DNA from 4 places in the Labrys okinawensis genome. Region 1 is predicted to be linked to each of the others. Evidence: riboswitches for the same ligand, from Rfam matches in the RefSeq annotation. Region 1 holds a riboswitch; each other region holds the start of a gene.
What was found. Region 1 has a riboswitch for cobalamin ahead of ACMDCR_RS07005 (DUF1636 family protein). Riboswitches for the same ligand answer to the same signal wherever they lie in the genome.
Positions count from the first base shown of each region.

Region 2: linked by a shared signal. The riboswitch ahead of ACMDCR_RS30445 (CbtB domain-containing protein) and the one ahead of ACMDCR_RS07005 (DUF1636 family protein) in region 1 are both predicted to bind cobalamin.
Region 3: linked by a shared signal. The riboswitch ahead of ACMDCR_RS14430 (aromatic ring-hydroxylating oxygenase subunit alpha) and the one ahead of ACMDCR_RS07005 (DUF1636 family protein) in region 1 are both predicted to bind cobalamin.
Region 4: linked by a shared signal. The riboswitch ahead of bluB (5,6-dimethylbenzimidazole synthase) and the one ahead of ACMDCR_RS07005 (DUF1636 family protein) in region 1 are both predicted to bind cobalamin.

Region 1 is NZ_CP178864.1:1,459,714-1,467,620, reverse strand. It holds gene cobG (precorrin-3B synthase) at 1-1,139, opposite strand, end outside; gene cobN (cobaltochelatase subunit CobN) at 1,136-4,636, opposite strand; gene cobW (cobalamin biosynthesis protein CobW) at 4,636-5,685, opposite strand; gene ACMDCR_RS07005 (DUF1636 family protein) at 5,682-6,065, opposite strand; cobalamin riboswitch at 6,170-6,363, opposite strand; gene ACMDCR_RS07000 (hypothetical protein) at 6,459-6,836, shown strand; gene ACMDCR_RS06995 ((2Fe-2S)-binding protein) at 7,217-7,672, shown strand; gene ACMDCR_RS06990 (molybdopterin cofactor-binding domain-containing protein) at 7,677-7,907, shown strand, end outside.
Region 2 is NZ_CP178864.1:6,560,317-6,568,223, forward strand. It holds gene ACMDCR_RS30425 (efflux RND transporter periplasmic adaptor subunit) at 1-299, opposite strand, end outside; gene ACMDCR_RS30430 (UDP-glucose dehydrogenase family protein) at 555-1,871, opposite strand; gene ACMDCR_RS30435 (alpha/beta fold hydrolase) at 2,052-2,867, shown strand; gene ACMDCR_RS30440 (histidine phosphatase family protein) at 2,950-3,501, opposite strand; cobalamin riboswitch at 3,537-3,685, shown strand; gene ACMDCR_RS30445 (CbtB domain-containing protein) at 3,719-3,931, shown strand; gene ACMDCR_RS30450 (CbtA family protein) at 3,948-4,730, shown strand; gene ACMDCR_RS30455 (J domain-containing protein) at 5,108-5,698, shown strand; gene cobS (cobaltochelatase subunit CobS) at 5,778-6,764, shown strand; gene ACMDCR_RS30465 (DUF4112 domain-containing protein) at 6,887-7,261, shown strand; gene cobT (cobaltochelatase subunit CobT) at 7,368-7,907, shown strand, end outside.
Region 3 is NZ_CP178864.1:3,097,091-3,104,997, reverse strand. It holds gene ACMDCR_RS14450 (NAD(P)-dependent oxidoreductase) at 1-246, shown strand, start outside; gene recA (recombinase RecA) at 419-1,492, opposite strand; gene ACMDCR_RS14440 (porin) at 1,945-3,231, opposite strand; gene ACMDCR_RS14435 (fumarate hydratase) at 3,537-5,177, opposite strand; cobalamin riboswitch at 5,356-5,567, shown strand; gene ACMDCR_RS14430 (aromatic ring-hydroxylating oxygenase subunit alpha) at 5,688-6,932, shown strand; gene ACMDCR_RS14425 (2Fe-2S iron-sulfur cluster-binding protein) at 7,022-7,907, shown strand, end outside.
Region 4 is NZ_CP178864.1:1,763,118-1,771,024, reverse strand. It holds gene aceB (malate synthase A) at 1-531, shown strand, start outside; gene ACMDCR_RS08350 (hypothetical protein) at 791-1,651, shown strand; gene ACMDCR_RS08345 (TerB family tellurite resistance protein) at 1,657-2,280, opposite strand; gene bluB (5,6-dimethylbenzimidazole synthase) at 2,319-3,068, opposite strand; cobalamin riboswitch at 3,111-3,290, opposite strand; gene ACMDCR_RS08335 (PAS domain-containing protein) at 3,441-6,500, opposite strand; gene ACMDCR_RS08330 (phasin) at 6,669-7,049, shown strand; gene ACMDCR_RS08325 (phasin) at 7,492-7,907, shown strand, end outside.

The DNA of each region.
Region 1 (7,907 bases):
GCCGGTGCCTCGCCGGATAGACAAGAAGGGCTGCCGGGACAAGCGGCGATGGCAAGGCGGGGGTCCGAGGAGTCGGTGACAAGGCCGAGTGCGGCGATGTTGTCCCCAAGTTTGGTAGCGGGAGCTGTATCCCTGGCGGCCAGCACGATGGCTCGCCAAGGCGTGAGGCGGAGTTCGAGGTTGTGGGTCTCGGCGAGTGTGGCCAAGCCTTCGAGCTGGCCAGCATCGAGTCGACCGAAGGGAGCGGCTGCGGCGAAAAAGGTGCCGTACGATCCAGCCAGGCGCGACCAGCCTCCCCCACGAAGCTGGGGGAGGTGGCCTCGCGAAGTGAGGTCGGAGGGGGTGTGGTCCGCTTGCAATGGAATCTCAGGATAAGGCTGGACCAAGCTTGGTAAAGCCCTCTCCGCATGGGCCTCCGTAGCGGACCGCACCCCACCCCTGCTCAACGCACACCGGAGTGTGCGTGACCTCCCCAGCTTCGTGGGGAGGGCCCGCGCCTCGGCTTGCAGGCGTTTCACCATGTCGCGCATGCGGCGTTCCTCGGGCTGGCGCGAGCGTAAAAATTGTTCCGCCAGATCCAACGCCGCTTCCACAGCCTCGTCCTTCGAAACCAGCCCCAACTCGGCCTCATCCGCCGTCAGCCTGAACGCCTCCGCACTCACCGCCCGCAACCCGATATCCGCCTCGATCCCCTCCAGCGGCAACACCCCGCCGCCGTCGACCAGAAAGCCGAACTTGGCCGGCAGCGCATGAAAGCGCTCGTCGCCCGTCAGCCGCCGCTCCAATTCCGCCGCCAGCGGCCCGGCATCGATCAGTACCGTCTCGTCCAGGCCCGCCAGCGGGCTCGCCAGCACGTTGCGCACCTGTTCCGCCGCCGCGCTGTCATCCAGTACGCCAAGTTCGGAGAGGCGATCCAGCAGCGGCTGGAGGGTCTCATCCCGCACGCCCCGAAGCTGTAGATTGGCTCGTGCCGTCAGATCGAACAGACCGTTGCCATGCTCCCGCGCCGCTCGCGCGAGCGCCGCCGCCAGCGCCGGCGACAATCGTCCGCCGGTCAGGCGCACGCGCACGAGCAGGCCGTCGCCGGTGCGCATCGGCTGGAGGGCGCCTGGGCACCAGCCCTTGCGCTGGCCGCTCATGCCGCGTCGTCCAGAAGCTGGCTGGCGGAGTTGCGCCGCGGCTGCCAGAGGCCGCGTCGGATCGCTTCCGCGAGGCGGGCGCGGATGGCGCGGCCGGCGGCCGGATTGTGCCTTTCGAGAAAGGCGCTGACCTCGGCATCCTCGACATAGGCCTCGTGCATGCGGTCGAAGGCGGCATTGGTGACGACGCCCGCCGTGGCGGAGAAGGCAAAGAGCGAATCCATGGCATTCGCCATCTCGGCAGCGCCTGCGTAGCCATGCGCCATCATGCCGTCGATCCAGCGCCGGCTGGCTGCGCGGCCGTGCACGAGGCGGCCGACCTCCTCGCCAAGGCTGCGCAGCTTCGGGGCCTGAGGATTGGTGAGATCGGCATGGTAGAGCGCGGCCTTGGCGCCGAGCGCCTCCAGCGCCGCGGCGAAACCGCCCTGGTGCGCGGCAAAGGTGACATCGTCGAGAATGTCGATCTCGCGATGGTCCTGGCCATGCACATGGGCATCGGCGCTGGCGACGCGCGCGGCAAAATCCGCGGGCGCGGCATCGCCATCCAAGCCGGCGCCATAGGCATGGGCGCTGGCGGCGAGATAATCGCGGCCGAGATCGGCGCGGGTCTCCCAGGCGCCGCGGGCAATGCGATCGGTGACGCCGGCTCCATAGGCCGAGGGCGCGGCGCCGAAGATGCGCAGCGGGCGTTCGGCAGTGGCTCGGACTGCTTCGGCAAGCGGGTTCCACTCTGGCGTCTCATCCAGCGCTGCGACGGCCCGCACGACCTCGTCGAACAAGGCGATCTGCTGGGCAAAGACATCGCGGAAGAGGCCGGAGATGCGCAAGGTGACATCGACGCGCGGCCGGTCGAGCCTGGCTTGCGGCAGGATCTCAAAGCCGGAGACCCGGTTGGAGCCATTGTCCCAGACAGGCCTGACACCAAGAAGCGCCAGCGCCTGAGCAAGATCATCACCTCCCGTGCGCATGGTGGCCGAGCCCCAAAGGTCGAGCACGATGCGGCGGGGATGGTCGCCATGATCCTGCAGGAAACGCTGCACCAGGGCATCGGCCGCGCGCGATCCAATCGCATAGGCGGCGCGGGTCGGGATGGCGCGCGGATCGAGCGTGGTGAGGTTGCGCCCCGTGGGCAGCACGTCTGCACGGCCCCGTGTCGGCGCACCGGCGGGACCCGGTCGGACGAAGCGGCCGTCGAGCCCGGCGATCAGGCCCGCCATCTCGGCCTCCCCACAGCGTTCGAGCCGGGCCGCAAGCGCCGGGCGCTCGGCCTCGCCGCCGGCTGCTGCCAGAACATCGAGGAGATGGCTGGAGTCCGTCGGCGTCTGCCCGAAGACATGCAAGCCGTCGCGGATCTGCAGCTCCTTGACGTCGCAGAGGAAGGCATCGAGCCTTGCTAGCGTCTCCTCTTCACCGGCTTCGGGCGCGATGCCGCATTCCGCGGTGAGGCCGCCATCTTGCGCCTTCTCGATGATCTCCCGGCGCAGATAGCCCATGCGCCGCTGGTCGAGCCCGTCGGCACTGGCATATTCGTCGATAAGGCGCTCCACTTCGATCGCGGCGCCCGAAAGCCCAGCCTCGCGCAAGGGCGGCGTGAGGTGGCCGATGGTCACGGCGCCGAGCCGGCGCTTGGCCTGTGCCGCCTCGCCTGGATTGTTGACGATGAAGGGATAGAGCACCGGCAGATGGCCGGCCGCCAGTTCCGGGAAACACTCCGCCGAGAGAGCTGTGGCCTTGCCGGGCAGCCACTCCAGCGTGCCATGCGTGCCGAGATGGATCATCGCATCCATGTCGAAGCTCTCGCGCAGCCAGAGATAGAAGGCGAGATAGGAATGGCGCGGCGGCAGGTCCGGCGAATGGTGATCGCCCTTGCGATCGAGGGCCGAACCGCGGTCGGGCTGGATGGCGATGGCGACATGGCCGCAGATCAGGCCGGCGAAGGTGAAGGTGCTGTCTCGGCAGAGCGGATCGGTGGCGGGATCGCCCCAGTGCGTGAGGAGTTTTTCTCGGATGGCTTTCGGGAGGGTGTCGAGCCAGGTGCGGTAGGCTTGGAGGGAAAGGACCGGGGTCGGTGTGCCGGTCTTCGGACCGGCAACTTCTTCGCCGTCGCGGGCATGCCGGTCTGAAGACCGGCACACCAAGCCTGCGCCCTCACCCGAACCGGTATCGTTTGCAAGGGCAGGCGAGACGCCTGCGGTCCCGAGAATCGGTTCCAGCCGCTTTAGCAGTTCCGCCCCGTCTTTCGGCCGCTCCGCTATCGCATACCCCTCCGCCTCCAGCCGATCGAGGATCGCCAGCGTGGAGGCCGGCGCGTCCAGTCCGACGGCATGGGCGAGGCGCCCGTCCGCGCCGGGATAGTTGGAGAGCACCAGGCCGAGCCGGCGCTCTGCCCGCGGCTTGGCGGCAAGCCGGGCCCAGGCCGCGGCCTTGGCGGCCACCGCGGCGATGCGCTCGGCATGCGGCCGATGCGCCAGGTGCGAGAAAGCGCCGGCCTGCCGCTCGGCCTTGAAGGAGATCACGCCGGCGCTGAGGCGGCCGTCGAGTTCGGGCAAGGCCACATGCATGGCGAGATCGCTGGCCGAAAGGCCGCGGCTGGACGCCTCCCAGGCCTCCTCCACCGAGGAGGATGTGATGACCTGCAGCACCGGGCAATCGGCTCTGTCGAGCGGCGAAGCGCCGTCGTCGTCCAGGGCGGAGAAGGCAGTGGCGTTGAGGATGACGGCGGGCTTCAAGGCCCCGAGCTGCCCGCACACCCAGGTGGCGGTCTCGGCGTCCTTGAGGGATCCGACATAGAGGGCGGTGGGTAGGAGGCCGTGGCCTTCCAGGGCCTCTGCAAGGGCTGTGATGGGGGCGGTGTCGGCGGAGAGCAGGATGGAGCGGTAGAAGAGGATGACCGCTGGGAGCGCGGACATCTTGTCCGCATCTTCCTTCTCGCCAGGCGTGACGTTTCCAAGATGCGGACAAGATGTCCGCGCTCCCAGCGTGCCATACTTCGGCACAGTGACCGGCTCGTCCGGATCGCCGAAATCCAACCCGCCCAGCCGCGCGGCATAGAGCAACGACGATCGCGCATTCGCCGCCCCGCCCTCGCGCCAATAGCGCGCCAGCGTCTCCAGCGCCTCCGCCGGCACGGTGGAGAGCGCGGCGAGCCGGCCATCCGGCCTGGCGTCGCCGGGGATCAGCGCCAGGGCGATGCCGTGCGTACGCGCCGCTGCTGCCAGTTCCTCGACGCCGTAGCGCCAGTAGTCCATGCCGCCAAGCAGACGCACGACGATGGCCTTCGCGTGCCTCGCCGTGTTCTCGACATAGAGATCCACCGACATCGGGTGGCGCAGTTTCTGCAAGGGCGCGAGGCGCAGGCCGTCGAGCCCCGTGGCTGCCGCCAGAGCGAGGTCGCTATCGGTCAGCGAGGCAAAGACGATCGGTCCGGGCGCCTGGCCCAGATCGATGGCCGCCTCGCTGGCATCGAGCGAACGCGTATCGGCCGGCAGCAGATGCATCAGTTCTCCAGAGCTTTCCTGATGGCCCCTTGGTCGATGCCCTTCTCGCCGATGATGACGAGACGGCTGGCGCGGGTCTCGCCCGGCGCCCAGGCGCGGTCGAAATGCTGCGAGAAGCGGGCGCCGACGCCCTGCACCAGCAGGCGCATGGGCTTGCCTTCAATCGCGACGAAGCCCTTGATGCGCAGGATGTCATGCGTCTCGGCGGCCGCCTTCAGCCTGCGGACCAGCGCATCGGCCTCGAGAATGGCGGGCAGGTCGACGATGAACGTGTCGAAATCGTCGTGATCATGCTCCTCCTCGTGGTCGTGATGCGAGGGGCGTCCTTCGAGGTCGCTCTCCGCCGCCGCGCCGATGCCGAGCAGCACCGCTGCATCGATCCGGCCCTCGGAGGTGCGCACCACCTTGACGGCGCGCGGCACGGTTTTCTCGATATCCTTTTCGACGTTGTCGGCCTCGACCACCGACATCAAATCGGCCTTGTTCAGCACCACGAGATCGGCGCAGAGGAGCTGGTCCTCATAGACCTCCTCCAGCGGATTGTCATGGTCGAGCGAGGCATCGCCCTCGGCCCGTCGCTTCAGCTCCTCGGGATCGTCGGCAAAACGGCCGGCGGCAACGGCGGCGCCATCGACCACGGCGATCACGCCATCGACCGTCACGCGCGAGCGAATCGCCGGCCAGTTGAACGCCTTCACCAGGGGCTTGGGCAGCGCCAGGCCGGAGGTCTCGATGACGATATGCTCGGGCGCGTTGGGCCGGGCGAGCAGGGTTTCGAGCGCCGGCACGAAATCATCCGCGACGGTGCAGCAGATGCAGCCATTGGCGAGTTCGACGATCGCGTCCTCCGGACAGCTCTCGATGCCGCAGGATTTCAGGATGTCGCCGTCGACGCCGACATCGCCGAACTCGTTGACGATCAGAGCGAGCCTGCGGCCATTGGCGGTGGCAAGGAGATTGCGGATCAGGGTCGTCTTGCCGGCACCAAGAAAGCCGGTGACGATGGTGCAGGGAACCTTGGCAATTTCTGCTTTCAGCGGCGCGTTCATTCGGCAGCGTCCTCGAGGGGTTGGATGGGTGGTATGCGCGCGATCATGCTGCGCTTGAAAGGTTCGGGACGGCCGCGCCATGGCATCAGGCCGTCCGTCGAATGAGCGAGGAGCTTGGCGCCGGTGACGATATCCGGCCCGCTCTCGGCCGTGAGATCGCCGAAGACATAGGTCCAGCTTCCGGGGGCGGACAGTGCCACGGTGCAGGAGCGCTTGCAGTTGCCAAGGCATTCGACCGGCTGGAGCGTCATGCCCGCAGGCAGAAGGCCGGCAAGGCGATCGCGCAGGCGTGAGCCCTGGCGGGGCGCCTCGGGATCATCGCCTTCGCGTCTGCAGGTTACGCAGACATGCACCAGGACTGGCAGAAGAGTTTCTCGCATCGGCCCCATTCATGCCGCCGGAACGGCTGCGGGGCGCTGGAAGCGACGGAAAGGCCGGCGATCTTCCAAAAAGGAACCGGTGGCCGCGGCGCCCCGCCCGGACCGGTGTAACACTGGCGAACAGCAGGTCTCCTGGCTCGCGGTTCACCGCGCACCGCCGCCTTCCCGGTTTCCCAGTGGCCTGTGGCAGAGCGCTCGCCGCTTACAGTTGCGGGGGCAGCCGCGGCTTTGGGAAAGATCCCCGCACCGCATTCCCTCTTCTCTCTCAACGAGAGAAACCGTTCGCGCATGACATAAGGGCCGTGCGAGCAGGCTTGTCAATGTTCACGCTTCCATCGCTGTCTCAAAATCCGGCATAAGGGCATCGAATAGCTCTCAAACATCGAGGCTGCCATGGCCGACGAGACGCCCTCCCCGCCGCCGACACCTGTCATCGAGCCGCCGAAGCGGATCGATGCCACCTTCCGCAATGGCTCGGTGACGGCGATCGGCGTGGTGCTCGCCTTCTCGCTCGGGTTTCTCAACAACTGGGCTTCCCAACCGGGCAACTGGATACCAGAGGACCTCGCCGCCGTGGTCCTCATCGCAGTGGGCATCGTTTTCCAGATCTGGTCGATGGCGGGCATGCTGTCCGTCTCCTCCCTTGAGGAACCGATCTACCGGCGCATCGTCCGAATCTTCCTGATCGGTCTTATTCTGGTTTCCATCGGCGTGCTGGTGGCCATCAGCGGTGACGCCCTCGGCTACAGCAGGCTCCTGCTCAAGCCGTGATTCTTCTCTCTCCCGTCAGAAAGACCGCGACCGCGTGTATCCCTCCCAGCTCGACGATCTGCGCCGTGCCCAGAACCTGCTGACCATCCGAGTGTCATTCTCGGCGCAGGCACTTTCTCGCCGGCGAACATTCAGCCGCAGTCGGATTTCCATCCCAAGCGTTGAACCGACACGGCACTTTGCCGGCTTTGGGAATGCAGTCTGGCGCATGCGAAAATCCCGGCACGCTCCCCTCCGATAACGATGACTCACGTCTGCGTTATCCGGCCGTTCGGCCCCGTTGATTGCTGCTAGTCTGGCCTCCTCGCAATCGCCCAACAGAAGGCCAACGCCGATGGGCCTGGTCTTCTGCCGTGCATCAGCCGCTGAGAGGCCTGCCTATGGTTGCCCTTATTGTAAATAATATTTCGCATCAGCTCGATATTGAGCCCGAAACCCCGCTGCTTTGGGTCATCCGCGACGAACTCGGCCTCACCGGCACGAAGTTCGGCTGCGGCATCGCCGAGTGTGGCGCCTGCACCGTGCATGTCGAAGGCGCTGCCATCCGCTCCTGCCAGACCCAGGTCGGCGACGTCGACGGCGCCCACATCACCACGATCGAGGGCCTTTCGCCCGACGGCAAGCACCCGGTGCAGCAGGCATGGCTGGCCGAGGACGTGCCCCAATGCGGCTATTGCCAGTCCGGCCAGATCATGGCCGCCGCCGCCTTTCTCAAGGATACGCCGCATCCGAGCGACGAGGATATCGACAGTTCCATCACCAATATCTGCCGCTGCGGCACCTATCCGCGCATCCGCGCCGCCATCCATCGCGCCGCCGACATGATGAAGGGGTAGGACCATGAACGCCATCGACAGACACGCGGTTCGCCTGAGCCGCCGGAACTTCCTTGCCATCAGCCTCACCGCCGCCGGCGGTCTGATGATCGGCGGCATCATTCCGCAAGCCGCCAGTGCGCTCGTCGTCGACAACCAGCCTTGGGATGAGACCAGAACCGGTGAGGAGATCAACGCCTGGATCATGGTCGAGCCCGACGACACCGTGATCATCCGCGTCGCCCAATCGGAAATG
Region 2 (7,907 bases), 1.9 Mb from region 1:
GCCTGGAACGGACGCGGATCGATGGAGAACAGCACGTCGCCCTGCTTGACCAGCGAGCCTTCGACGAAGCTCGATTTGTCGAGATAGCCGGTGACCCGCGAGGTGATGGCGACGGAGGGCCAGGCCCGGAAGCGGCCGGTGAATTCCTCCATCTCGGTGATCTTGCGGCTGACGGGATTGGCCACGGTCACCGGCATGGCCGGCATCTGCTGGGCCAGGGCGGCGTCCGCCATACCCAGGACAGCCAAGGCCACCACACCGCCCGCCAGCCGGCAACAGCTCCGATGCAAAACCGACATGAACGCTCCCGAAAGCAACGAACACCCGCCTCCCAGTCGAGCAGCGAAACCGGAATCAGCGGCAGGGCCGCACTATGACCATTTTTGGGGTCGCGACCTAGCAAGATCGAAAAACCGCAACCTTGCCGCGCAGGCATGATGCAATTCGGCAACAATTTTCGATGGCGGAAGGCAACCTGGAGGCAGATTTTCTCCTCTACGTCGAGCTTTGCTTCGCCTGTCAGCAAGGTTTGGTGCGAAAAGAGCCGGAAAACTTCAGGGTACCGTGCCCTCGCGCCCGATACTTTCGTAGCGGAAGCCGTGGCGCGCCATGTCGTCGAGCCTGTAGATGTTGCGCAGGTCGACGATCACAGGCTGCTTGAGCAGGCCCTTCACACGTTCGAGGTCGAGGGCGCGGAACTCGTCCCATTCGGTGATGATGACGGCGACATCGGCTCCGTCCAGGCAGTCATAGGCGCTGTCATGGTAGTCGACATCGGCCAGCACCTTGCGCGCCTCCTCCATGCCCTGCGGGTCGTACGCACGCACGCGCGCCCCCTTGTCCTGCAGCGCGTAGACGATCGGGATCGAGGGGCTCTCGCGCATGTCGTCGGTGTTGGGCTTGAAGGTGAGGCCGAGGAGAGCCACCGTCTTGCCCGCGATGTTGCCGTCGAGCGCCCCGATGATCTTGCGGGCCATCGAGGATTTGCGCGCGTCGTTGACCCCCACCACCGCCTCGACGATGCGCAGCGGCGCGCCATATTCCTGGCCTGTGCGCAACAGCGCCAGCGTGTCCTTCGGAAAGCAGGAGCCGCCATAGCCCGGGCCGGCATGCAGGAATTTCGCGCCGATGCGGTTGTCGAGGCCGATGCCGCGCGCCACCTCTTGCACATTGGCGCCGGCCTTCTCGCACAGATCCGCGATCTCGTTGATGAAGGTGATCTTGGTCGCCAGGAAGGCGTTGGCTGCATATTTGATCATCTCGGAGGTACGCCGTTCCGTGAACAGCAGCGGCCCCTGGTTGAGATGGAGCGGGCGATAGACTTCCGCCATCACGATGCGGGCGCGCTCGTCCTCGACGCCGACGACAATGCGGTCGGGGCGCTTGAAATCCTCGATCGCCGCGCCTTCGCGCAGGAATTCGGGGTTGGAGACCACGGCAATGTCGGCATCCGGCCTGACCTCGCGGATGAGGCGTTCGACCTCGTCGCCCGTGCCGACGGGCACCGTCGACTTGGTCACCACCACGGTGAAGCCTTCCGCTGCCGCGGCGATCTCGCGCACGGCGCCATAGACATAGGAGAGGTCGGCATGGCCGTCGCCGCGGCGCGAGGGCGTGCCGACGGCAAGGAACACCACGGCCGCTTCCTTCACCGCGGGCGCAAGCTCGGTGGTGAAGAATAGGCGCTTTTCCCTGACGTTTCGCGCCACGAGCTGCTCAAGGCCGGGCTCGTAGATCGGCATGCGACCGGCGAGCAGGCCTTCGATCTTGGCCGGATCCTTGTCGACGCAAACAACGACATGGCCGAAGTCGGCGAGGCACGCCCCCGTCACCAGCCCGACATAGCCTGTCCCGATCATTGCCACGCGCATGCAATCATTCCTCGTTGGGCGCCCTGTCTACAAAAGGCCCGACGACAAGCCAATGACGAATCCTGGGAGCGCGGACATCCGACACTCTCTTGAGTGTCTTAGAGATGTCCGCGCTCCCAGCGCTTGCCCGCGCCTTCGACCAGGCGCAGATTTCCTCGAAGCCCGCCATCAGAGGCCGCCATGGACTGGAATCTCCGCCGGATCTTCACATTCGAGGGCCAGAGCGTCGCCTATGACCGCTTCGGCGCCGGCCCGCCTTTGGTGCTGGTGCATGGCACGCCGTTCTCCTCCTTCGTCTGGCGGGCGATCGCCCGTGAGCTCGCGCGCCATTTCGAGATCTACCTCTACGACCTCATCGGCTATGGCCAGTCGGAGAAGCGGGAGGGCCAGGATGTATCGCTGGGCATGCAGAACCGGCTGCTGGCGGCGCTGTTGCAGTTCTGGTCGCTGGAGCAGCCCGACGTGATCGCCCATGATTTCGGCGGCGCCACGGTGCTGCGCGCCCATCTCCTCGACGGCTGCGAATATAAGCGCCTCCTCCTCATCGATCCCGTGGCCGTGCGTCCCTGGGGCTCGCCTTTCGTGCGCCATGTCCGGCAGTACGAGGAGGCCTTCGCCGGCATACCCGATTATATCCAGGAAGCCATCCTCACCGCCTATCTGCAGGGTGCCGCCTTCAGGCCCTTGTCCGCCGCCGCACGCCAGGCTTATGCCGCGCCCTGGACAGGCCCGGTCGGCAAGCCCGCCTTCTATCGCCAGATCGCCCAGATGGATCAGCGCTATACGGACGAGATCCAGGATCATTATCCTAATCTGCGCTGCCCATCGCGCCTGCTCTGGGGCGTGGAGGATGGCTGGATCCCGGTAGAGAGGGGGCGCGAGCTGGCCGCTCTGCTCCCCGGCTGCCGGCTGACGGAGATCCCGGATTGCGGCCATCTCATGCAGGAGGACGCGCCGGAGGCGATCGTCGCGGCGGCGCTGGGGTTCTTTGGGTAGGAGTGGCGGTCTCCGACCGCCATGCTTGGAACCGGTACGTTCTTTGAACAGGAAAATGGCGGTCGGAGACCGCCACTCCCAGCTATCCCAATCTCAACGTCCAACCCCTTGGCGAAGGCCTGAGATCCGCGACCGACAGCGGCCCCGCCTCGATGCGCCAGAAGGCCTGCCCCGGGGCGCCGAGCGCGTGCACCGCGGCGGCCCGCACGACGGAGGCGTGCGTGACGGCCAGCACATGCCCCTCGAAGCGCTCGCCGTCGAGCCAGGCGCCGACACGGCGGATGAGGTTGGTCACAGATTCCCCGCCGTGCGGACGGGCATCGGGATCGCTGGCCCAGGCGGCCACCCCCTCCGGCTCGGCGATGGCGACCGCCTCGAAGCCGAGCCCCGCCCAGCGTCCATAGTCGCATTCGCGCAGGGCTTCGCATGTCTCGCCCTCGAGCTCCATCGCCTGCGCCGTCTGGCGTGCCCGCAAGGCGGGACTGAGGAGAATGCGGCCGACCTTCTCGAATCGCCCCGCAAGCGCCCTGGCCGCCGACAGGCCCCTGTCATCGAGCGCTTCGTCGAGGGGAAAACTCGCCGTGCGCAGGGCGGGCGTCGCCGCATGGCAGATAAGGGTCAGGCGCGGGGTCATGCGATGGTCTCTACAAGCACAAAAATGACGGCACAATATTGACATGCGGCGACAGATGCGCTGCTTATGCCATTTGCACGCCAAGGTTGAGAAGCCGGTGAAAGTCCGGCACGGTCGCGCCACTGTGATCGACGGCATCCGCTGCCGCTTCGACAGTCAGACCTCTTCCAAGGCACGCACGCCTCAAACGGGACGCGTAATCCCAAGGAGCTTTATGATGACGACCGCCGTTCTCGCGCCTTCCTCACCGCAATCCATCACCATTCCGCTGCGCGAAATCGTGCCGTGGGCCATCCTGACGCTGCTGCTGGCTCTCCTGGCGATCTACTTCGTCGGCGCCGAAGAGGGTGCGACGTCCATTTTCCAGGGCATGTACATCCACGAATGGGTGCATGACGGCCGCCATCTGCTCGGCTTCCCCTGCCACTAGGGGCAACGGACACATCATGGTCAGGTCCCTTTTGATCCGGGGGATGCTTGTTGGCATCCTCGCGGGCTTGCTCGCCTTTGGCTTTGCCAGGGTCTTCGGTGAACCGCAGGTGGATGCGGCCATCGCCTTCGAGGAGAGCCGTTCGGCGCAGCAGGAGGCCAAACCTGCTCCCGCCATGAACATGAACATGTCGACGGCCCCCGCCGCCGGCCAGGATCATGGCAACGAGGAGGAACTCGTCAGCCGGCCGATGCAGGCGAGCTTCGGCCTGCTCACCGGCGTGCTGGTCTACGGCGCGGCGGTCGGTGGCATCTTCGCCCTCGTCTTCGCCTTCGCGCAGGGACGGCTCGGCTCGCTGAGCCCGAGGGCCACTGCGGCCGTCGTCGCAGCCATCGGCCTTGCGACAATTGTGATCGTTCCGCAACTCAAATATCCGGCCAACCCGCCGGCTGTCGGCAATCCCGACACGATCGGCTTGAGGACCGCCCTCTATTTCAGCATCGTCGCACTTTCGGTGCTGGTGGCGATCGCTGCGCTCAACACGGCCAATCGCCTGGCCGCGAGTCTCGGCCGGTGGAACGCCAACCTGATCGCGGCGGCTGCCTATGTCGTGGTGATGGCCATCGCCATGCTGGTGCTGCCGGGCGTGCATGAAGTGCCGGCCGACTTCTCGGCCGATGTGCTATGGAACTTCCGGGTCGCCTCGCTCGGCATCCATGTCGTCCTGTGGACCACGCTGGGCCTGGTCTTTGGCATTCTCGCGCAGAAATTGATGCAGCCCGAAGGCCGGCGGGCGTAAGGGAAGGTACAGGCCATTGGCCTGACGGTCAGGCCAATGGCTTGCGAGCCAAGCGTCGCCTTTATGTCACACCGGCGGGAATTCTTGCTTTCTTGCACCGAATTCATCTGTTTCGCACTTGCGAAATGACGAGAGCAGTCGCACTCTAAGCTGTGTAGTGGATGCCGTTCCGCACCTCTACAGCCCTCCTTGGGCGTTTCCTCCCTAAGACTTGGGCCGCCATCCGGGCGGCCTCTTTCTTTTTTAGGGCGCGGCTCCATATAATGACTTGCCGCTTCGCGGCATTCCGCCTCAATTAACCCCTTGTCCTTAAGCTCGCGCTTGCCCAATTGGTCTGGCGCTCGCATAGTGATGTCATCATGGATTTGGACTCGCCCTTGTTTGATCGCATCCGGGTGCGCCCGAGGGCCGAGGAGGTCCATCAGGCGTCCGTGAGACTGTGCGAACACGTCAATTGCCGCAATCACGGTGAATTTCGGGCGCCGAAGGGGCGCAATCGCGAGGGCCAGTTCTGGCATTTCTGCCTCGAACATGTCCGCGACTACAACAAGAACTACAATTATTTCGCCGGCCTGCCCGACGATTCCGTGAGCGCCTATCAGCGCGATGCCGCTTTCGGACATCGGCCGACCTGGACAATGGGCGTCAATCCCTGGGCCAAGAAGCGGGGCGCCCAGGCAGGCCCTGACGTCCAGGACGACTTTGGTTTCTTCGACGACGCCCATGGCTTCCGCCGGCAGACCACGGCGCCCCAACCGGAGCGTCGCCGGCTCAAGATTCTCGAGCGCAAGGCGCTTGAAGCACTGGATCTGCCGGAAACGGCCAACGGCCCGGAGATCAAGGCGCGCTACAAGACTCTCGTCAAACGGCTTCACCCCGATGCCAATGGCGGCGACCGATCCAGCGAAGATCAATTGCGCGGGATCATTCAGGCCTATAATACGCTCCGAAGCGCCGGGCTTTGCTAGGCTTGCCCTCTGAGGGCTTTCAGGCCCGCTCGTACTGATTGTCGGCTTCGCCGTCCTGGCGACAGCCAAGGAAGGCATTATGACTAACGAAACGACACCGGCCAACCTGCCGGATATCATGGTCTCGGCCAAGAAGCTGTTTGGTTTCGACACGGATCTTCAGGTCCCGGCCTATTCCAAGCCCGACGACCACGTCCCGGACCTCGACCCCGACTATCTTTTCGACAAGCCGACCACCCTGGCGATCCTCGCGGGCTTTGCCCATAATCGCCGTGTGATGGTCACCGGCTATCACGGCACCGGCAAGTCGACCCATATCGAGCAGGTCGCCGCGCGCCTCAATTGGCCCTGCGTGCGCATCAATCTCGACAGCCATGTCTCGCGTATCGATCTCGTCGGCAAGGACGCCATCGTCCTCAAAGACGGCCAGCAGATCACCGAGTTCCGGGACGGCATGCTGCCCTGGGCCTTGCAGAACAACATCGCCCTCGTCTTCGACGAATATGACGCCGGCCGCCCCGACGTGATGTTCGTGATCCAGCGCGTGCTTGAGGTATCCGGCCGCCTGACCCTGCTCGACCAGCGGCGCGTGATCCGCCCGCACCCCGCCTTCCGCCTGTTCGCCACCACCAACACGGTGGGCCTGGGCGACACCTCCGGCCTCTATCACGGCACGCAGCAGATCAACCAGGGCCAGATGGATCGCTGGTCGATCGTCACCACGCTGAACTATCTGCAGCACGACAAGGAAGTCGACATCGTCCTGTCGAAGGCCAAGCATTACCAGCGCAGCCCCAACGGTCGCGACATCGTCAACAAGATGGTGCGCGTGGCCGACCTGACCCGCAATGCCTTCATGAACGGTGACCTCTCCACCGTGATGTCGCCGCGCACGGTGCTGACCTGGGCCGAGAATGCCGACATCTTCCACGACATCGGCTTCGCCTTCCGGGTGACCTTCCTGAACAAATGCGACGAGCTGGAACGCAGCCTCGTGGCGGAGTTCTATCAGCGGGCGTTCGGCGCGGAGCTGGCGGAGAGCTCGGTGAACGTGGCGCTGACGTAGGGATTGGCTCCAGGGATGGTGGTAAGGGTACGCAACCTTGGTTATTTGAGGTAATTGTCCCCTTTCCCCTTGCAGCCGCCCCCCTTCCCTCCCATTTGCTGCGCCGTGGAGGGCGAGTATCCATGGCTTTTGCAGCAACTGGCAGTGTGAATGACCTGCGAGCTCGCGTCGAGCGGCTCGACAGGCTGTCCCGTCTTCTCGATATCGCCTTCTCCATTCCCTTCACGAAGATCCGCTTCGGCGTCGATGCGATCATCGGCCTGATACCGGGCTTCGGCGACTGGGCGGGCGTGCTCCTGTCGAGCATCATCGTCATCGAGGCCGTGCGCATCGGTGTGCCACGCGTCCTGCTCGCCCGCATGATCGTCAACGTCGCCATCGAAGGCGCCCTCGGCACTGTGCCGGTTGCCGGCGACGTCATCGACATCTTCTGGCGCGCCAATCGGCAGAACATGACGCTTTTGCGCGATCACCTGATTGCCGAGGGCCGGATATAGAACCTGGGACCGCAGGCACACCCTCCGCGTCCCGCCGCCGCAGGCGCCAATAGGCTTGCCGGACCAGTTCCCGGTTGAGGAATGGCGTGGCATTGGATATCTCAGAATCATGACCACCAATCGCAAGCCCGGCGACAAGGCCAAAGACGTCCCCAACGATGCGTTCAAGCGTTCGGTGGCCGGCACCTTGCGCGCCATCGCCCGCAAGCCGGACCTGGAAGTGACCTTCGCCTCCGAGAAGCCGGCCCTGATGTCCGACAAGGCGCGGCTGTCCGAACCGCCGCGCAAGCTCGACACCCATGTCGCGGCGATCGTGCGCGGCCAGGCCGATGCCATGGCGCTGCGCCTCGCCTGCCACGATGTCGGCATCCACCGCCGCCTGGCGCCACAGAACGATCAAGCCCGCACGGTGTTCGATGCGGTGGAGCAGGCGCGCTGCGAGGCCATCGGCTCGCGCCGCATGACGGGTGTGGCCAACAACCTCTCCGCCATGCTGGAGGACCGCTATTTCCGTGGCGGCAAATATGAAGACATCCGTGTCCGCGAGGAGGCGCCGATCGAGGATGCGCTCGCGCTGCTGGTGCGGGAGAAGCTCACCGGCCTGCCCCCGCCGGAACCCGCCCGCAAGCTGGTCGACCTCTGGCGC
Region 3 (7,907 bases), 1.6 Mb from region 1:
ACGCGCTGGGTGCTGGAAGGCGACCGCGACGCCCACAAATTCACCATCGCCAACGCCTTCAAGGATCTGCGCTACCTGGAATCGATGGCTGATGCCGCCGGCGTGATCAATCCGATCGGCAATGCGGTGAAGAACTCCTTCGGTGTCGCGATGGCGGCCGGTGGCGAGCGCTCCTATGTTCCGATGCTGACCGACTTCATCGGCAACCTCAACGGCGTGAACCTCAAGCCGGCCAACCAGCCCTGAGAGCTCAGCCTTATAATCGGGAAGCTGACCGAAGACAGCGCTGACCTTTTCATGCCCGGGCTGTGAGAGCGCCTAAAAATGCAAAAAGAAGGGCGGGTTCAGCACCCGCCCATGTCAACGCAGTACAGGGGTCAACGCAGTACAGGGGTTACGCCATGGAGGGTCAAGGGGCCTACTCGTCTTCCGCCTCGGACGGGTCGATATTGTCGAGGATGCGCTCGGCAATCAGACCGGCATTCTGACGGATCGCCTGCTCGATCTTGTTGGCGATATCGGTATTTTCCTTGAGGAACTGCTTGGCGTTCTCACGCCCTTGCCCGAGGCGCTGGCTCTCATAGCTGAACCAGGCGCCGGACTTCTCGACCACGCCCGCCTTGACGCCGAGATCGACCAGTTCGCCCACCTTCGACACGCCTTCGCCATACATGATGTCGAATTCGATCTGCTTGAAGGGCGGCGCCACCTTGTTCTTGACCACCTTGACGCGGGTCTGGTTGCCGACGACCTCCTCGCGGTCCTTGATGGCGCCGACGCGGCGGATATCGAGGCGCACGGAAGCATAGAACTTCAGGGCGTTGCCGCCCGTCGTCGTCTCGGGGCTGCCATACATCACGCCGATCTTCATGCGGATCTGGTTGATAAAGATCACCATGGAATTGGAACGGCCGATCGAAGCGGTGAGCTTGCGCAGCGCCTGGCTCATAAGGCGAGCCTGCAGGCCGGGCTGGACGTCGCCCATCTCGCCTTCGATTTCGGCCTTCGGCGTCAGGGCGGCGACGGAATCGATGACGATGACGTCGATGGCGCCAGAGCGCACCAGGGTGTCGCAGATCTCCAGCGCCTGTTCGCCCGTATCGGGCTGGGAGATCAGGAGATCGTCGAGATTGACGCCGAGCTTGCGGGCATAGATCGGATCGAGCGCATGTTCGGCATCGATGAAGGCGCAGACACCGCCCTTCTTCTGTGCTTCGGCAACGCTGTGCAGCGCCAGAGTGGTCTTGCCCGAGGATTCAGGCCCGTAAATTTCGATGACACGACCTTTGGGCAAGCCGCCGACGCCGAGCGCAATATCGAGCCCCAGCGAGCCGGTGGGGATCGCCTCCACCTCCATCGACTTGGTGCCCTTGCCGAGGCGCATGATCGAACCTTTCCCAAAGGAACGTTCGATCTGTGATAGGGCGGCGTCGAGCGCCTTCGTCTTGTCCATGGAAGTTCCTTCGACCAAGCGCAGCTGTGTCTGACTCATATGCCCGTTCCCTATCAAGCATGAATGGATTCGTCATCCAATGGATGCGTTTCCTAAGCGTTGGCCTTCGCTGCCTTGCCGGCGACTCCGTGCCCATGGGGTTATGTACGCATTTTGTTCCGGTTCACGCAAGTTCTATTTTTGTTCTCAGCGCGCAAAGTGAATCCTGCGTAAAGCCATTCTGAGTTTACACGTGCATACTTGTTGGCTGAGGCGGGATAGGTGGGGCAGCCTCAGGCTGCCGCTTTTGGAACCTTCACGTTCGGTGGTTGGGTGATGAATGGGGCAGATTGCCAGGGCCGCGGCCCAGACAGGGGAAAGAAATAGCCTTCCTCAATCACGCCAAGCTCGGAGCAGGCGAACAGTACAAGGCCTCGCCGCTTCAGGGGCTCCAAATGAAAACGCCGCGTCGGAAGACGCGGCGTTGATTCGCTTGGAGAAAGCCGGAACGGTCAGAAGGTCCGGCGCAGACGTACACCGGCGCCGACGCTGTCAGCCGTGTCGCGTGGATTTGCCGTTACCGTCGTACCGCCGCCATTCGGATCCTTGTTCTGGTACCAGACTTCGGCACCAGCGATGAAGCCCTTCACCACGGTGTAATTCAGCTGGCCACCGACGACATAATAATGGAAATCGGCAGTCGCGCTGGTAGCAATGTTCGGCGCATCGTAGCGGAGATAACCGCCGAACAGCACAGCCTGGAGCTGGTCGGTGAACTTGAGGCCAGCTTCGGCCTGGATGGCCCAACCCTTGGCCCGGTCAAGATCAAACGGTGCCACGGTGGAAGCATATGCATCCGTGCCGCCGAAGCTCAGCAGGCTGCTGCCACTTGGTTGGGAACCACCCACACCAAGATACTTGACGGCACCTTCCGAATAGCTGCCTTCGGCCGCGATATAGGCACCAGAGAGGATTGGGAAGTTGATGTTGCCTGCAGCACCAACCGAATAGCCCCAATCGGTGCCATAGGCCGCGAGCGCCGAGCGATTCTGATGCAGGGCGCCCATCACCTGGACGCGGCCCCAGCCCGTCTTGTTGTCGTCATAGCCGATCACGCCGACGATATCCGGAACCTGGGCACCGCCTTCTGTATTGATGGCGACGCCATTCAACGTACCGCTGTTGCCGAAGGTGGTGCCGGCGCGGTGATCGCGGTTGTCTTCGATGGACAGCGTGGCGAACGCCTTATCAAACTGGGCCGTGTAGCTGATCAAGTTCCGGCGGCCCTGCTCGCCGAAATAGGGTGCGAAAAACTCGGCCTGATATTTTGGATCGTAGAATGCGTAAGGCGACCAGGCGAAACCAGCCGTCAAACCGCCGAACTGCAGATAGGCCTGGCGGACGGTGAAAGTATCATGGACACCTGTACCGAACGGGGGCGCCGTGCCAGCGTTCGACTCTGCCTGCAATTCGAAGAAGGAGCGCAGGAGACCGTAGTCCGTCTGGGTACGCGCATCGAAGCGAATACGGGCATTCGTGCGGAACTGGGTCTGGTTGATATTCCGCTTGTTGGAAGCAGGATCCGGGTTCGACTGGTACCAATAGTCCGCGCGGATCTGGCCGCTGATCTGAAGGCAGGTGTCGCTTCCCGGAATATAGAAGAAGCCCGGGCCGAAGGCCGAGCAGACCTTCACATATTCTACGGCCTCCCCCTTCGTCATCGGAAGGTCGGCAGCAGCAGCCGCCCCAACAGTGAGCAAGCCGGCGCAGGCGCCGAGAATAATGGAACGTATGGTCATCGATAAACCCCGAATTATTTTATTTGACATCTCAACATAGGTCTTTACTCGTTGAGATATTCGCGTTTAAGTTGTAGAGTATGTCTCGCATCACTTAAACAAGGCTGCTTTTTGCATTGCAGCGAAAGAATCCTGCGCCTTTACCTCAAATTACACAATGTTAAGGTGTGTCACGTTTTAGACACAAAATTCGTTTGTTCATGACTGTGGCGAATGTGCACCACTGCGCCACGACTGCGTGCAGGCAAAAGAAAACCCCTCCCGGGGTCACGGAAGGGGTCGAATTTGCGTCCGAATGAGCGTTTTCAGCCCAGATTGAGCTCCTTGAAGAAGTCGTTGCCTTTGTCGTCGATCACGATGAAGGCGGGGAAATCCTCAACCTCGATCCGCCAGACGGCCTCCATGCCGAGTTCGGGATATTCGAGCACCTCTACTTTCTTGATGCAGTCCTGCGCAAGGCGGGCGGCCGGGCCGCCGATCGAGCCGAGGTAGAAGCCGCCATGCTTGGCGCAGGCTTCGCGCACCTGGGCCGAGCGATTGCCCTTGGCGAGCATCACCATCGACCCGCCGGCTGCCTGGAACTGATCGACATAGGAGTCCATGCGCCCCGCCGTGGTCGGGCCGAAGGATCCGGAGGCGTAGCCGGCCGGCGTCTTGGCCGGGCCGGCATAATAGACGGGGTGGTTCCTGATGTAGTCGGGCAGGCCGCCGCCGGTTTCCAGGCGCTCGCGCAGCTTGGCATGGGCGAGGTCCCGAGCCACGATGATCGGCCCCGAGAGGGACACCCGCGTCTTCACCGGATATTGCGACAGCGTCTCCAGGATCTTCGACATCGACTGGTTCAGGTCGATCTTGACTACGGGGCCACCGAGCCTGCTCTCGTCGATCTCGGGCAGGAAGCGCGCAGGATTATGCTCGAGTTCTTCGAGGAAGATGCCCTCGCGCGTGATTTTGCCCATGGCCTGGCGGTCCGCCGAGCAGGAAACGCCGAGACCGATGGGAAGGCTGGCGCCGTGGCGCGGCAGGCGGATGACACGCACGTCATGGCAGAAATACTTGCCGCCGAACTGCGCACCGACACCGAGCGACTGGGTGAGCGCATGCACTTCCTGCTCGAGTTCGAGGTCGCGGAAGGCATGGCCAAGCTCGGAACCCTGCGTCGGCAGCGTATCGAGATAATGCGCCGAGGCGAGCTTGACGGCCTTCAGCGTCAGCTCTGCCGAGGTTCCGCCGATCACCACCGCCAGGTGATAGGGCGGGCACGCGGCCGTGCCGAGGGTGAGGATCTTCTCCTTGAGAAAAGCGATCAGCCGGTCCTTCGACAGGATCGACGGCGTCGCCTGATAGAGGAAGGTCTTGTTGGCCGAGCCGCCGCCCTTGGCGATGAAGAGGAACTTGTAGGCTTCCTCCCCTTCCGCCGCGATGTCGATCTGGGCCGGCAGGTTGGTCTTGGTGTTCTTCTCCTCGAACATGGAGAGCGGGGCGAGCTGCGAATACCGCAGGTTCTTCTTCTCATAGGCGTCGCGGATGCCTTGCGCGATGGCGCCCTCGTCCTCGCCGTCGGTCCAGACCTTGCGGCCCTTCTTGGCCATCACGATGGCCGTGCCCGTGTCCTGGCACATCGGCAGCACGCCGCCGGCTGCGATATTGGCGTTCTTCAGGAGGTCATAGGCGACGAAGCGGTCATTGTCGGTCGCCTCGGGATCTTCGAGAATGTTGCGCAGCTGCTGCAGGTGGGCGGGCCGCAGGAGATGGTTGATGTCGGCGAAGGCCTGCTCGGCCAGGAGGCGCATCGCCTCGCCTTCGACCTGCAGCACTTCCTTGTCGCCGATCTTCTCCACACGCACGCCCTGGTCCGTCAGCTTCCGGTAAGGCGTCTCGTCCGCTCCCAACGGAAACAGGGGCACATGGGGATAGGAGGGGTTGGAGACGGAATCGGCAGGCATTGGAGAAAGGCTCCGGCTGGATTGCGAGATCAGGGCAATTCCAAACTGCCCATCATGGGCCTTGATGTAGACCTTATCGCTGCCGCTGCCTATGGCTTCCTGAGCGCACTCCCCGCGACAATGTCCCGAACACACCAGCCGACGTCGCTTCGTCTCTAGTGCGTGCAGCGACTCGATGTAGTCTTGAAATATTCGAGGTGCCGGTCCTGCTTTGGGAGGAGGATCGGATAATTGGGAAGCCGGCGGAAACCCCGGCGCTGCCCCCGCAACGGTAGAGGAGTTGGTCGAGGCAATCAGCCACTGGATCGGCAACGATCTGGGAAGGCGCCAAGACCAGGCCCCAAAGGCCACTCCTGAGCCCGGAAACCAGCCGCGAATGAAACCGATGGATCGCGGCGGGCGTTCCGGAAGGAGGATAGGGATTCGGGTGCCGCCGGCACGAGCAATTCCATCCGCTTCCAGTCCCACCACTCTCCGTCAAACGCACAGATGGTCACGTGGGATTTTGACATGAATGCGCATCAGGACATGCTCGGCCGCCTTCGCGGCCATCGCCCCGGCACGACGCTGGACGGCAAGTTCTATACGGACGCCGACTACTTCAAGCTCGACATGGAGCATATCTGGTATCGCGAATGGCTGTTCGCCGGCCATGATTGCGAGCTGGCCAAGCCCGGCAGCTACATCACCCTGCAGATCGGCGACTATCCCGTCATCGTGCTGCGCTCGGGCGACGGCGCCATCCGCGCCTTCCACAATTCCTGCCGCCACCGTGGTTCGCGTCTGTGTTCGGCCGAGCGCGGCACCGTCGCCAAGCTCGTCTGCCCCTATCACCAGTGGACCTACGAGCTCGACGGCCGCCTTCTGTTCGCCCGGGACATGGGCGCGAATTTCGATGCCAGGCAATACGGCCTGAAGCCCGTCCACTGCGAGAGCGTCGGCGGCTATCTCTGGATATGCCTCGCCAAGGACGCGCCGGACTTCGAGGCCTTCCGCGCGCAGGTGATGCCCTATCTGGCGCCGCATCGGCTCAAGGATGCGAAGGTCGCCTTCGAGAGCACCATTGTCGAGCAGGGCAACTGGAAGCTGGTATGGGAGAACAATCGCGAATGCTACCATTGCTCCGGCAACCATCCCGAGCTCTGCCGCACCTTCCCGGAAGCGCCCACGGTGAGCGGTGTGCAGGGTGCCCAGGACGACCCCTTGATATCGGCCCATTGGGACCGCTGCGAGGAGGCCGGCCTGCCCTCCACCTTCAAGATCTCGGAGAGCGGCCAGTTCCGCACGGCCCGCATGCCGCTGCTGCGAAACGCGCTCAGCTACACCATGTCGGGCAAGCCGGCCGTGAGCCGGCCGCTGAGTTCATCGATCGAGGACGGCAATATCGGCACGCTGCTGCTTTTCCATTATCCCACCACCTGGAACCATGTGCTGGGTGACCACGCGGTCAGCTTCCGCGTCATCCCGATCGGCCCAAGGGAGACGCAGGTCACCACCAAGTGGCTGGTGCACAAGGATGCGGTCGAAGGCGTCGACTACAATCTCGATGACCTCACTCATGTCTGGACCATGACCAACGACCAGGACCGCCAGATCGTCGAGGAGAACCAGCGCGGCGTCTCCTCGCCCGCCTACACGCCCGGCCCCTATGCGCCGGATCATGAAGGCGGCGTGATGCAGTTCGTCGAATGGTACCGCAACGCGATGGAAGCATCGCTGGGCGGCGACGCCGTGCGCCTGCGCAGCGTGGCGTAAGCCGGGAGCGCGGACATCCTGTCCGCTCTTCTTTTCCGCAAGCGATACCTCTCCAAGAGCGGACTGGAAGTCCGCGCTCCCAGGATCCCATGTTCAAGCATCTCGACCAAACCCCACCCTGGAACGACAAGGCGCAGACACTGGAATGCGTCTCGATCGTCAGCGAAGGCCGCGATGTGGCGACCTTCACCTTCCGCGCCTCCGAGGAAGGCTGGTTCCGCTATGAGCCGGGCCAGTTCATCACCCTGGAGATCCCGGCGGCGAACGGTCCCGTGCTGCGGACCTATACGCTCTCCTCCAGCCCATCGCGCCCGATGTCGATCAGCGTCACCGCCAAGGCGCAGGCGACCAGCGTCGGCACGCGCTGGATGCTCGATAACCTCAAGCCGGGCACGCGGATGAAGGCCCATGGCCCGCTCGGCCAGTTCACCTTCCACCGCCATCCGGCGGAGAAATACCTCTTCATCTCAGCCGGTTCCGGCATTACGCCGATGATGTCGATGACGCGCTTTGCCGCCGACCACGGCAAGGCCACCGACATTGCCTTCGTCAATTGCGCGCGCCGGCCCTCGGAGATCATCTTCCGGCACGAACTGGAGCGCCTTGCTGCCGGCATGCGGCATCTGCGCCTTGCCTGGATCGTCGAGGAGGCCGATGCCGGCGAAATATGGACCGGCTTTCGCGGCCGTCTCAATGCCCCGGCCCTGCGCCTGATCGCTCCTGATTTCCGTGAGCGTGAAGTGTTCTGTTGCGGTCCCGCGCCCTTCATGGCGGCGGTGAAGGACATGCTGGAGGCCAATGGCTACGACATGCGCCGCTATCATGAGGAGAGCTTCCAGCCGCCGGAGATTGACGAGAAGTCTGTCCAGATCGATCCCGAGGCGGTTAGCGAAGGGAGCGTCGCCTTCACGCGTTCCGGTATCGAGGTCCCCTCCTCCAGCCAGGAGACCATCCTGCAGCTCGCCCGTGCCGCCG
Region 4 (7,907 bases), 300 kb from region 1:
GAGGCCGGCGACGGGCATGACGGTACCTGGGTCGCCCATCCCGATCTCGTACCGGTGGCGATGGAGGTGTTCAACCGCCTGATGCCGGAGGCCAACCAGCTCGACAAGAAGCGCGAGGACGTGAAGGTCGGCAAGATAGAACTCCTCAAAGTGCATGAAGGCACCCGCACGGCAGAGGGCCTGCGCGACAATATCCGGGTGGGCGTGCAATATATGGAAGCCTGGCTGCGCGGCCGCGGCGCCGTGCCGATCTACAACCTGATGGAAGATGCGGCCACAGCCGAGATCTCCCGCGCCCAGATCTGGCAGTTCGTCAAATACGGTGTGACGTTGGAGGGCGCCATCACGGTGACGCCGTCCTGGTTCGAGGGCGTGTTCGAGGAAGAGATGCAGCGCGTGCGTGGCGAAGTGGGCGATGCCGCCTTCTCCGGCGGGCGCTTCCCGGAGGCGGTGAAGCTTTTCAAGCAGCTTTCGCTGGCGCCGGATTTTGCCGACTTCCTCACTCTGCCCGCCTATCAGATGATCGTCTGATGCACTGCGGTTAAGGAGAGGTTCGGTCGGGGGGGTGGGTCTTCAGACCCGCCTGCCTGGGAGCACCCTGCAATCAAGAGGCGGGTCTGAACACCCGCCCCCCAATGCGGCCTGCTTCCATCGCGGAGCGACAAGCTCTCCCCCGTCGGCTCCCCGACGGGTTGTGTACGACATTTCACTTGCGCGTCTCGATACTGCCGCCACACTCTCGGCAAAGGTCTGGAGGCAGCCGGGCCCCTTCCTATCCAGTGGAGCGCCCATGTCGATGCATCAACCCAATCCAAGCTATCGCGGCGACTCCTCACTCGGCGTGGGGCAGATCGTCAACGATGCCTGGAATACCAGCATCAAGAGCTATCTGGGGCTTTTCTTCCTCAACCTGCCGATCCTCATCGCCGCCGTGGCAGCCTTCGGGGCCGATTCCCAATCGATGTTTTCCGCGGACGGGAGTGCCATGGAACAGATGGTCCGGGAGAATATGGGTCGCTTCATTACACTTGAGGTGCTGATCTTCATCGTCTCGATCGTCTGCTCCTGCGCTATGACGCGCATCCTCTACGATCGCTACGTCGGCGCGCCCGTCTCCGACCGGGAGGCGGCCTTGACGGGGGCGAAGAGATCGCTGCCGGCTCTCCTGCTGCTTCTTATTTTCGTGGCGGCTTATATCGTGTTCGCCTTCGTCGTGGCGCTGGTCTTGGCGCTGCTCCAGGGCGTTCTCGGCTTTCTCTCCATCGTCCTGGCGATCGCGCTGGGAGCCGTCTTCCTTTACCTCGTCTTTCCCTATGTCTTGTCGGGCATCGTCTGCATCACCGAAGAGCTCGGCCCGATCGCCTCGCTCAGACGCAGCAAATATCTCACCAGCGACTATCGCTGGCCGGTGCTAGGGGTCGGCCTGGCTGGGGTCGTAGTCATGGCGATCTATCAGGGTATTGTCCTCGGCCTCGACTATCTCCTGGCACCCGCCGCCTTCGGGCACACCATTCTGCTGGTCTTCGTCGCTCTGATCTATCCGCTGCTGGGCGGCTGGGTCATCGGCCTGTTCGTGATCACCGCCCATCGCCTGCGCGCTTTGAAGGACGGCGTGATATCGGGCCGCAACCTGTCCAACGTCTTCGAGTAAGGACATTATCGCCGCAGGTTCGCCGCCTGCGCCATGGTGAGCCGGCGCTTCAGGCGCACGATGGCCTCCTGCTGCAGGTCGCTCGCCTCGCCATAAGCATTGGCGACGCGGGTCAGCATCTCGATGAACTGCAGCCTCTCGTCCATGGTCAATCGGCTGACGAGCAGTGGCGTGAGGTCATCGGCAACCGGCGAGAAAACCCGGCCGCGGTCGGTCAACTGCCAGGCTAGTTCGAACATAGCCTGCCGATCCTCGACCTCCAGGGGATCGGCCATCAATTCATGGATGACGTTCTTCTCCGCCGCTGTCAGCGGCGCGCCGGTGCGCACCAGCTGGATCATCAGGACCACCGCGGCAAGGCGCACATCCTGGAGATGGTGCAACGGGCGGCGCGTCAGCGCGGCCGGATCGGGACCGTCGACACCCTTGTTGAGAGGCCGAGGGTCTAAGGCCTGCGAGCTTGGGGAATTTACAGTCGCGCCTTTCGCCCTGGGCCTCGTCATCCAGTAGAGACCGCCCACTCCCGCTGCGATGGCGAGAAGGAAGACACCCCGTGGCACCTGCAGCAACAAGAGGCTCACCAGCACGAGAGCGGCGATCCAACCGGCCCATTTGCGTATGGCATCCATGATTACGACTTCAACCCCAGCCTGCCAGCCGCTAGATGTTACGAAGGGGAAGGCCGCACAAGTCCGCCTTCCATGCCCTGTTGCATCAAAGTGAGCAAGGGCTCATTGGCAGCCGTCTGCCCCCAACCTTCGAAATTCAGCACTTCCTCGGCCGGCAAACGCTTGCGCCACCCCTTCACTTCAAGCTCCGGGCGGATATAGGCTTCATGCACATAACCGAGGCATAGATAGGCCACGGGGATCACACGCTCGGGAATGCCAAGAAGCGCGCGCAGCTTGAGGGGATCGATAATGCTGACCCAGCCCACGCCGACGCCTTCGGCCCGCGCCGCCAGCCAGATGTTCTGCACGGCGCAGACAGTGGAATAGCTGTCCATCGCCTTGTCATGCGTGCGCCCCAGCACCACCGGCCCGGCGCGGTCGGGATCGCATGTGATGCACAGATTGACCGGCGCCTCGACGATGCCCTCGAGCTTCAGGGCTCTATAGGCGCCTTGCCTGTCCGCCGGAAACAGGGCCGCGGCTTCCTCGTTGGCCTCGCGGAACAGCTCCTGCACCCTGAGCCGGATCTCCAGGCTGCGCAGCACGACGAAGTTCCAGGGCTGCATGAAGCCGACCGATGGTGCGTGATGGCCTGCGAGCAGGATACGCGCCAACACCTCGTCCGGCACCGGCTCGGAGCTGAACTGGCTGCGCACATCGCGCCTGGTATAGATGGCGCGGTAGACGGCGTCCCGCTCGGCCGAGGAGAAAGGGCCACAAGCCGAAAGAGCTTCGCTATTGTCCATCGATTGTCCCCTGACGATGGCAATCCCCGCGCCGTCCGCGCGCGGGAACCTATCGCCTCCGGCCGGTCTTCTGACTCGGGATCATCCCACCCCGGCGCCTTCCCCGCGATCGCGAGTGGCATCAGCCCGGGCAGTCCCCCTTACAGCGTTGGGCACGTCGCGGCTTTCAACCGCGTTCCCGATTCTCCCGCCACCGCGGGCACCGAAGGTGATGGGGATGTAGCATGGCTGGGAGAAGCGGGGAAGCGCTGTGGCTGGGAGCGCGGACGTCCTCGTCTGCTCTTGGAAACGTTCCGCTCCATGATTGAGGAAGAGTGGATCGTCCGACACCCTTCGAGTGCCGCTGGGATGTCCGCGCTCCCAGCCACAGCGCTACTCCGCCAGCACCCTCGTCGAGGGAAAGATCACCTCCACCAGCGTCCCCGCGTTCTTGGTCGACTGGATGGCGAAGGTGGCTCGGTTGGCTTCCACCAGCGCCTTGGTCAGCGGCAGGCCGAGGCCGGTGCCGCCCAGGGTGGTCGAGGCAACCTGGCGGAAGGGCTCCATGGCGATGGCAAGTTCGCGCTCGGTCATGCCGACACCGGTATCGCGCACGCGCAGCACCGCCTCGCCCCGCTCGGAGAGCGTGGTGGAGATGATGGCCTGGCCGCCGGCCTGGGTGAACTTTATCGAGTTCGATAACAGGTTCAGCACGATCTGGCGCATGGAGCGGTTGTCGGCCACGACATTGGGCAGGCCATTGGCGAGCGCCATGCGGATGATGATGCGGTCGCGGCTCGCCTGCGGCTGCATCAGGCTTACCGATTGCTGCACGACCTCGTTGAGATTGACGCTGGCAAAGGTGAGGTCGAGCTTGCCGGCCTCGATCTTCGAGAGGTCGAGGAGATCGTTCACCAGGCTGATGACATGTTCGCCTGAGGTGTGGATGTCGCGCGCATAGGAGCGGTAGCGTTCATTGCCCATCGGGCCGAAGCGCTCCTCCATCATCACCTCGGCAAAGCCGATGATGGCGTTGAGGGGCGTGCGCACCTCATGCGAGATCTTGGCGAGGAAGTCCGACTTCTGCGAGGAGGCCTCCTCCGCCTGGCGCTTGGCTGCCGTCAGCTCGCCTTCCGCCTTCTTGAAGGAAGTGACGTCGCGCAGCACGGCGCAGAGGCGCTTGCCGTCGTCGCCGAGGCGTCCGATGGTCATGAACAGCGGCACCGAGCCGCCCTGGCGCACCCGTCCCACCACCTCGCGCCCATCATTGAGCAGGCTCGCCACACCGTTGGAGCGCAGGCTGTCGAGGTAGTCATACGCGGCGCGGTGGCTCTCGGGCGCGAACAGCAGCAAAAGGTCCTTGCCGACGATCTCGCGCTGCTCATAGCCGAACAGGGCCTCGGCGCTGCGGTTGATGGAAACGATGCGCCCTTCCTTGTCGAGGATCACCACGCCATCGGTGGCGGTGTCGAGCACCGCCTGCAATTCATCGGCGCGACGCTCGGCAAAGCGCAGCTTCTCGGCGCTGATCTCGCCGAGCGGACGACGCACCGAGATCAGCAACGCGCTTTCCCCATCCCAATGCGTGGTCTGCACTTTGCCGTCGACCGTGATGGTTTCCCCCGAGGCCGTCTTCAGAAGCACGCCGGAACTGGCTTCCCCACTCACCGTCGGTGCCGCGCCTGCAAAGACGCGGTCGAGCCCACCGTCGCGGCGGATCGCCTCAACGTCGGGATAGCCGAGCAGTTCGAGCATCGTGCGGTTGGCGAATTGCAGATCCTCGCCGCGGGCAATGAAGATGCCGATCGGCAGGCGGTCGATCAGGGCGACCGGCACCTTGTCGAGCCTGCCGAGCCGGATCGGGCGGGGGGGCTCCGTCTCGCCGGGAGCAAGCTCGAGGGCGGGCGGTTCGGAGATCTCCTCCTCGCGCCAGCGATCCTCGTCAGTCGCCCGCGGCAGCCGGGCCTCTTCATCCAGCATCTCCGGTTCAGGCCTGGGAGGCTGGAACTGTGGCGCTCCCGGCTGTGGTTCGAGCCCGATCACCCCGGTCTTAATGGACTCGGGGTTGGCATGCTCGATCCTGGCCGGCTCGGCCTTGGCGACTTCCGGTTTCGACGCGCCGGGTTTGGCGATATCGGATTTGGGCGTCTCGGGCCTGGCAGCCGGCATGGGCTCGCCTTCGATGCGCGCGCCGAGGGCCTTGGCGATCTCGTGGAAGGCGATGCGCTCGGTCGGCGTCAGGCTGTGGCGATCATGTCCCTGGCGGTCAAGCGCCTGCCGTTCCTGGGCGATGCGCTCGGCCGCCGGCTTGCTCGGCAGGCGCACGACATTGCTTTCCGTCGACGGGCGGACAGGCTTTACGGGCTCGGGCGGCGATGCCGAAGGTGTCGGCTCGGCTCCCTGCCTCGCAACATCCGATTCGCCCTCGTCGTTGGGGTCGGCCTCCTGCCAAACGATCGAGGGCGAGGCCTGCGGCTCCGGCTCGGCGGCCGCCAGCATCGGCCTGGGGAGGCCGGCGACGCCGAAACCACGGAAGCCCTGGAAGCGACCTTCGCTGCCCGTCGCCGGCGAGGCACTGAGCGTGATCGGGATTTCCTGGCGGCCGGCCCGGTCGGGCCACACCAAGGAGAGACCTGTCCAGGTCTGGGTGCCGGCCAGGGCGGCTGCGATGGCCGTGCTGTCCCGAAGGCCGGCAGCGGCGGCGATATCCTCGAAGCGTCGGCCGGTCCAGTCAGCCCCGGTGCGGCCAAGCACCTGGACCAACTCCGGCGAAACCGTGACGAAGCGTCCACCGGCATCCGTCTGGAACGTGAAGCGCACGGACCTGCTGCGCTGGACGGGCGCCGCGGCCACCAGCTGCGGTGGCGGCTCCACCTTGCTCGGTTCCGCTCTTGCAGGCGCGGCAGGCCTGGGGAGTGCTTCCTCCGCCGCCGTGGCAGGCTTCTCCCCGTCGAGATCGACCCAACTCCAGGCTCCGCTCTGCTCATAGGGCTTGGTGAGGCCGGCATCGTCGGTCTGCGGCAAGGGCGGCAGGGTCTCGGGCACCGAGGGCGGCGCCCAGCCCTGCTGCCGGCGGCCGCGGCGCGGAAGGTCGAGCGATTGCACAAGGAGGCCGAGAAAGCCTTCGGGGCCGTCGAAGGAGCGGCAGGCGCAGGAGAGCGTGTCGAGCGCGCCCATGCCCGGCAGGCGCAGGCGCTCGAGCCGCATCGCGCCAGGGCGCGGCAGTTTGCGGGCAATGGCGGCGATCTGGGGCGCAAGGGAGACCAGCGCCGCATTGGACTGCTGGCGCGTGGTGTCGGCGGGCGACAGGCCGAGGCTCTGTGCGCCGGCGCGATTCGCCCAGACCAGCGAACGCCCGTCAAGCTGCCAGACGAAGGCCGGGCGCGGATCGTCCGTCAGCGCCTGCAGACGCTGATCGGCAAGCAGTGCGGTGCGCAACAGTGCCTCGATCATGCCGTTCCCTGAAACCTGCGAAAATGACTAACAAAGTATGAATACAGATGGAAAACAAAACGGTAAATCGCCAGCCCTCCGTCATCCCCCGTTGATCTGGGGCATGGTTAAAACGGCGAGGCTGCGCTATCGTCAAATAGCCTTGAAAAGGCCACGGAGGACAGTGAGATGACAACCAAACCGCCCAATTTCGAGATTCCACCCGAAATGCGCGAGATGGCCGAAAAGAGCGTCGAGCAGGCCAAGAAGGCATTCGACGGCTTCATGGGCGCCGCCTATAAGGCAGCCGGCACGCTGGAAGGCACCACTGACACCATCCAGGCCGGCGGCAAGGATATCGGGCGCAAGGCGCTGACCTATGCCGAGCAGAATGTCGCGGCCGCGCTCGAATTTGCCTCCAGCCTAGTGAAAGCCCGAGACCCGCAGCAAGTGCTGCAGTTGCAGAGCGATTTCATCAAAAGCCAGCTCCAGGCCTTTGGAGAACAGGCAAAGGATATCGGTTCCACGGCGAGCAAGATCGCCTCCGACGTCGCCAAGCCTCAGAAGTAAAAACCATTGCAAAACTTGCAAGACACGGCGAAAACGCAGCCCTGTCTTGCAAGAACGGCATGTCTGCGAGCGATGGTGCTGCTGTTTACTTTCCTTAACGGAAGTCGACTGGAACAAAATGGACCAAACGGTCCCGATCTGAGTGAAGACCGTTACCTTCATACCTATTGCGCCGCAATATCCTGTCGCATTGCCGCCAAAATGGAAGAGTTCAGCACGGGCTTAGTGACCGCTCGCCGCGCTGTTTCGACACCAAAAATCCCCAAAAAAGCCAAATCGTCCGATGATTGTGCAGTGCAACAAAGATATTGCGTCGCACAAGTGCATTTGCTATAAAACCAGGCAGATGAGGTTGCCTTTGTTGCAGCGCGTTGAGCCGCAGGCCCCTCCAGGTATCGCCAGGCCTCCCGGCCCACTTTAACGTTGTCTCAAGGAGCTTCCCGTGGTTACTGCCAAGAACAAGTCCGAAACTGAACTCGCCTTCGAAAATCTGTCCAAGCTGGAAGTTCCCGCTTCCGTGCGTGACTTCGCCGAGAAGGGCGCTGCCCAGGCGAAAGAAACCTACACCAAGATCAAGGCTGCGACCGACGAAGCCTCCAACGCTCTCGAGAACACCTATTCGACGGCCACCAAGGGCGTTTCGACCCTCGGCCTCAAGGTGCTCGAGAATGCACGCACCAACACCAATGCCACCTTCGACCATGCCATCGCCCTGTTCGGCGTGAAGACCTTCTCCGACGTGATCGAACTCAACACCGCTTTCGTGCGCAAGCAGGCCGAGAGCCTCTCGGCTCAGGCCAAGGAATTCGGCGAGCTGGCCCAGAAGGTCGCTAACGAGACGGCTGCGCCGGTCAAGGC